DNA from 2 places in the Mesobacillus sp. MER 48 genome. Region 2 is predicted to be linked to the other one. Evidence: a T-box and tRNA genes for the amino acid it is inferred to sense, from the RefSeq annotation. Region 2 holds a T-box; the other holds one or more tRNA genes.

Region 1 (3,104 bases), 720 kb from region 2:
CGGCTCTCTGTGCATGCTGATCGCATTGAATTACTTGTCCCTGTCTTCGCTTTATCTATATTCGATTAAAAACCCAGATAGGTTGATGTTGTTTGCAACATAATCAACTAAGCTTGACATAAAACTATATTTAACTGACTTGATGGGCTGTCTCCGGATAGACCTGGATGCCATCGGCTACAACAGTAGCCCTGAATTCCTTCAGGATGTTTTGGGTATGCTCGCCTGGCATCCCATCGCCGATGACTCTTCCATCCACTTTGACAACGGCGATCACTTCGGCTGCAGTTCCGGTAAGGAACACTTCATCTGCCGTGTAAACATCATGGCGGGTAAACGGTTCTTCCTTCACCTCGTATCCTAGTTTAGAAGCAATTTCAATCACCGCGCTCCTTGTGATTCCTTCAAGGGCCCCTACATAACTAGGCGGGGTAAGGAAAGTGTTGCCTCTTACGATAAAAATATTATCCGCGGACCCCTCGGCAACATAGCCCTGGTCATTCAGCATCAGAGCCTCGCTCACATTGGCCAGATGCGCCTCAATCTTTACGAGGACATTATTTAAATAATTCAGTGACTTCACTTTCGGGCTTAAAACATCAGGACGGTTTCTTCTAGTCGCCACCGTAACAATCTCAAGTCCGCTCTCATACAATTCCTTCGGGAAGATGGACAGCGGCTCCACAATGATAACGACATTCGCATTAGGGCACTTATACGGATCCAGTCCCAGGTCACCAACACCCCGTGACACGACCACCCGGATATAGGCATCTCTTAATCGGTTCCGTTCTACTGTCTCTACTACAAGATCAGTGAACTCCTCTTTAGAGTGTGGCATATTCAGCATGATGGATTTAGCTGACCGGTAAAGACGGTCCATATGTTCTTCCATCCTGAAAATATTGCCGCTGTATACCCGTATCCCTTCAAAAATACCGTCTCCGTATAAAAATCCATGATCATATACCGAAATCTTAGCATTTTCCTTGGTGACGAATTCCCCGTTTAAGTAGATCCACTGCTCGGGCACAACACAACACTCCTTTAATGAATAGACGCTTTAAATGAATAGAATTAGGTTTAAAAAAAATACAATTTTACACAATGGGCTGTTGCAAAAACTGCATTGGTGAAACTTGTATTTTTATATTTGAGGATTATCTTACGCCCATTTATCAGCCTCGTCAACACCCTTTTTCTAAATTATTTGATAATTTTGACTTATTGACTAATCTGTATACGCTTACATTGTTGATATATTCACATTTATAATTTTTTAATTTTTTTCTCTTTAGGGTTCCTGAGCATAAAAAAAACTCACCTTCCATGAAGGTGAGTTAAGGTATGTAGTTTAAATGGCGTCCCAGGAGAGATTCGAACTCCCGACCGTACGCTTAGAAGGCGTATGCTCTATCCGGCTGAGCTACTGGGACATAGTTGTTTTTTAAAGACAAGATTTATTATATTAGGCTAATAACAAAATGTCAATATGAAACCTAAACTTTTTTCCGAGGGGAAAGATTGATTCCCCTCAGAAAACTATTATAGTAGTATCAGTCTTTTTTGTGAAGTGTAAACTCCTGCCTTAAGTCGGATAATTCTCCGTTACCATAGTCAAAGATCCTTAATAAGACTTTATTACTGTCCAGCTCGAGGATCACATAGGTCTTTTCAATTCTGCCGCGAGGAAGTCTGATGCTTCCCGGGTTGATGAAAAGCACATCATCGACCATTTCAGCACCGAGAATATGCGAGTGTCCAAAACAAACAATATCTGCCTCTGCTTCTTTGGCCTTATAGTACAGGTTCACGAGTGTGGATTTCACTGAGTATAAATGCCCGTGTGTCACAAGAATTTTCAGGCCGCTTAAGTCGTGGACTTCATTGTCAGGATAATTGCCGTAAAAATCGCAATTCCCTTTGACTGACCTGAAATTCATAATGGCAGGATCCTTCTCGGAAAGCTCCGAATCACCGCAGTGAATCATCAGGTCTACATCCCTTCCGTGCTCTCTTTCGATTCCTTCCAGCACCTCTGTTGACCCATGGCTGTCACTGACAATCAGCACTTTACTCATATCGTTTACTCCCGTTCCTTGAGAACTTCATCCAGTTTCCTGATCGCATTGGCCCGGTGGCTGATGCTGTTTTTTTGCTCTGAAGTCAATTCTGCCATGCCTTTCCCTTCTGTCTCAACGAAGAAAATCGGGTCATAGCCAAACCCATTGCTGCCCCTTCGTTCACGAAGGATTCTCCCCTCACATGTCCCGAAAACCGTCAATGTTTCCTTGCCTGGCTCAGCCATCGCCAATGCACAGCAAAATCTGGCAGTCCGTTCGTTTTCTGGCACATTTTGAAGTCCATCGAGAACTTTGTCGATGTTTGCTTCGTCATTCTTTTCAATTCCTGCATATCGTGCCGAATAGACACCAGGGCGGCCATCCAGCGCGTCAATTTCAAGTCCTGAATCGTCTGCGATCACCCGGACTCCGAGTACTCTGGCAATTGTCTCGGCTTTCAGGACTGCATTCTCCTCGAAAGTCGAACCAGTTTCTTCAACATCCTCAAGCTCCGGGTAGTCAAGCAGTGTTTTTACAGTAAGTCCTTTAGGCAAAAATAACTTCTCGAACTCCTTTGCTTTCCCCTTATTTTTTGTTGCGATAATAACTGATTCCATTTTTAGATCTCCCCTAGCGCTTTTTTGCTCTCTCGATCTTTGCGGCCAATTCCTCACCGAGTGCAGACTTTTGCAATTCGAATAATTCCGTAATCCCATCCTGTGCAGCCTTCAATAGCTCCTGCAGCTGACTGTAGGAAAATGTAGCTTCCTCTCCTGTTCCCTGCAATTCAACGAATTCTCCATTGCCCGTCATCACCACATTCATGTCGACATGGGCAGCCGAATCTTCTACATAATTCAGGTCCACAACAACTTTTCCATCTTTCAAGACACCAACGCTTGTTGCTGCCAGTAAATCATTTACCGGGAAAGCAGACAGCTTCTTTTGCTTACTAAGCTTCTCAAGAGCCTGTGCCATGGCAATAAATGCTCCTGTAATCGATGCCGTCCGGGTGCCTCCATCTGCCTGGATGACATCACA
Region 2 (3,104 bases):
TCCAGTAAAACAACTTTCCCTTTGCGCGTTGACATTTTCTTGCCATCTTTCAGCATCATTCCAAAAGGAACATGGATGATTCCATCCGCCCATTCAAAATCCATTTTTGCAAGAACCGCTTTTAACTGTTTAAAATGAAGACTTTGCTCATTTCCCACAACGTATAAAGATGTAATAAAAGAATGCTGATCATATCGATACTTGGCCGCGGCCAAATCCCGGGTCGCATACAATGTGGCACCGTCTGATTTTTTAATCAGGCAGGGTGGCAGGCCGATATCTTCCAATTGAACGACCAGAGCCCCATCTGATTCGTCAAGAAGCTCTTTGTTCCTTAGCATTTCAACAATAGGCTCCATTTTATCATTATAGAATGCTTCTCCAGCATATGAATCAAATTCAATCCCCAGCAGCTCATAAACCTTCTTGAACTCTTTCAATGATTCTTCCTTGAACCATTTCCACAATCCGAGTGCCTCTACATCTCCGTTTTCAAGACGCCTGAACCAATTTCGGCCTTCCTGCTCGAGTTCAGGATTGGTTTCTGCGGCTTCATGAAACTTTATATAAAGGGCCAGAAGCTCCTTTATCGGACTCTCTTTCACTTTCTGTTCACTGCCCCAAAGCTTATAGGCCGTAATTAGTTTGCCAAACTGAGTCCCCCAGTCTCCAAGATGGTTTATTTTAAACGTCTTGAATCCACACTTTTCATAAATTAGTGAAAGAGAATTTCCTATAACGGTAGAACGTAGATGCCCCATAGAAAAAGGTTTGGCAATATTAGGGGAGGAAAGATCAATTGTCACCGTATGTTGACGTCCTCGATTATAGTCCCCGTAATGGTTTTTCTTTTCTGTAATTTCATTGAGGATATAAGCTGCTGCTTTTGATTTATCCAAAAAAGCATTCACATACCCGCCAATTGCTTCAAAACGATCAAAGTCAGATTCATTTTTGGACTGTAATTTTTGGCTAATGTCTTTGGCAATTTCCACAGGTGACTTTCTCAGGGCTTTTGCCATCTGGAAGCAAGGAAAGGCCAAATCTCCGTGTTTCAGAAATTTTGGTTTTTCGATTAAACGTTCAATATTCTCATCAGATAGTATTCCTTTTAGTTCTTGAGCGAGTAATCCAGAATATTTTTTACGGTATTTCATTGTAGACCTCCCTTTAAAAAATAAAAAACCCCCGCCTCTAAAAAGAGACGAGAGTTTTATCCCGCGGTACCACTCTAATTGTTCCTGAAAGGAACCTGCTTTCATTGATAACGGAGTTCATTCCGGCCATCCCTAATGGTTTTCAGGAAGGCATCTCAAAAGTGCGCTTCATTACCCTATTTGCACCAGGCTTTCACCGTCCCCGGCTCGCTAACTCAAAAAAGGATAACTACTCTCTTTCTCATCGATTAGATATTTTTACCGTTATAAACAACAACTATGATCGATTGCAATCATTTTTTCACAGCCAAAACTGTATCAAATTCCTGGGTTGAACAATTGTTATCATCAAAGGTTTCAATATAATTTCCACCTGTATAATCTCCTATTACCTTCCGCCAAAAACTTCTCGCTGGTTCGTTTTTCTCGACCTGGATGACACTCCATCCGCCAGGAAATTGATCAAACAGCCTGGTAGCGACAATTCTGCCGAACCCTCTTCTGTAAAATTTCCTAAGGATAAAAAATTCGAGGATGACATTGGGTTCCCCGCTTTCAACCATGGCAAACCCAGCATATTCACCTTCATGTATGATGAAGAAAGCATGAAGATTCATATCAGTCCAATATGGTTTCAAATCAAACGGTGCGTAACTTCCGTTCTCCTCAAGCCTGATTTCCTGAAACAACGTAAACTCGTAGATATAGAATTGAATCAGATTCTGAAGGACTGCTTCATCCTCCTGTTTCACACGTACCAAATCGATCACAAGGATTCCCCTTTTTGAAACTGAATTTTTTATTTTAATTATTCGTTGATAATAAAGGAAAATCCTCTTTTAACCCGCTTTCATTTTTATTCCTCTCTGTCAGGATATGAATATTGGTAGGTAAGTTCTTTCTCATCTTTTGTTATCTCAACTATTTCCATCCCATCAGCAGATTCAAAAATATAGGATGGTCCCTCACCTCCAGTATGCTTCCAAACACCTGTTGCCTGGATCTTATCAAGATAATCTTTCATGTTTTGATCGGTACCTCGGTCCCAAGTATATTTTTCTGTGCCCCCATCGATTTCTGCCGGCCGTAACCCTACTGGATAAGGGAGCTTCCCATAGCCATGCACAACATATAGCAGCTGTTCGTGTTGATAAGGGGCTGGATTTTTAAGATCAAGTGACCCAATAATCTGAAATATTTCAGCATATTCAAGCTTTGGATAATCAAAGCTGAAATATAAAATATTCTTGCCCGCTTCCACAAAAAAAGTGGTAACGGAGGCTGACATCCATCATTTTTACATGTTCGATATATAATGTTGTAGGATAGGGAAAATTCTGCAGTTCTTTTTCAACATTCATCGCTTTGGAACTGATGATTTCCTTCTTTTTACGGTCATTCACGAATTCGGCAAAACCAACCTTTTCAGATTCTCCTTTTTTGTAAAATTCATAACCATCTGGACTTCTTTCACTATATATAGTTTCTAAATCCCATTTCAGACTGAACTCATTTACAGCATGTGATTGACCTGATCTGTCTTCATGTTGATCATAATTTTGAACTTGAAACAACAAGCCAGCAGATAAAAGCAGAAATAGCGACGTAAATACAACGTTTTTCAAATCGAATGTTCTTTCCTTCTTTTTTTGTGCTTTAATAGTTCGAATGGATGACCTTATTTTCAACCTCATTCTATCCCTTTCGCATTCACCTGGTGTCAGCTTTTTCAGCAATTCCCATTGTTCATCAGAAAATTTGTTCATTGTGTCCGCCTCCTTCCGCTATGTCCTTTTTCCTTAGTTCCGCAAGTCCCCTGGATAGTGTTTTCCTTATTTTTGATTCAGACCAGCCTAGGATTTCGACAATTTCTTTAGTGGAACAATCCTCGATTTTTTTCAGCGTGATCACAAGCCGGTGGTCAGGTTTAAGCTGTTGAATTGCTTT

What was found. The T-box of region 2 lies ahead of argS (arginine--tRNA ligase). A T-box ahead of a tRNA ligase gene usually reads a tRNA of that ligase, here a tRNA-Arg.
Region 1: it has a tRNA-Arg gene. The T-box ahead of argS (arginine--tRNA ligase) is inferred to sense a tRNA for this amino acid. The anticodon was not compared.

Annotation. Positions count from the first base shown of each region.
Region 1 covers NZ_JAMAUR010000001.1:1,088,221-1,091,324, forward strand. Annotated here, with positions in the region: T-box leader at 1-56, opposite strand, end outside; gene ilvE (branched-chain-amino-acid transaminase) at 131-1,033, opposite strand; tRNA gene M3593_RS05570 (tRNA-Arg) at 1,360-1,436, opposite strand; gene M3593_RS05575 (metallophosphoesterase) at 1,557-2,081, opposite strand; gene M3593_RS05580 (XTP/dITP diphosphatase) at 2,087-2,680, opposite strand; gene rph (ribonuclease PH) at 2,694-3,104, opposite strand, start outside.
Region 2 covers NZ_JAMAUR010000001.1:365,931-369,034, forward strand. Annotated here, with positions in the region: gene argS (arginine--tRNA ligase) at 1-1,157, opposite strand, end outside; T-box leader at 1,198-1,411, opposite strand; gene M3593_RS01805 (GNAT family N-acetyltransferase) at 1,451-1,927, opposite strand; gene M3593_RS01810 (hypothetical protein) at 2,014-2,445, opposite strand; gene M3593_RS01815 (hypothetical protein) at 2,381-2,923, opposite strand; gene M3593_RS01820 (RNA polymerase sigma factor) at 2,907-3,104, opposite strand, start outside.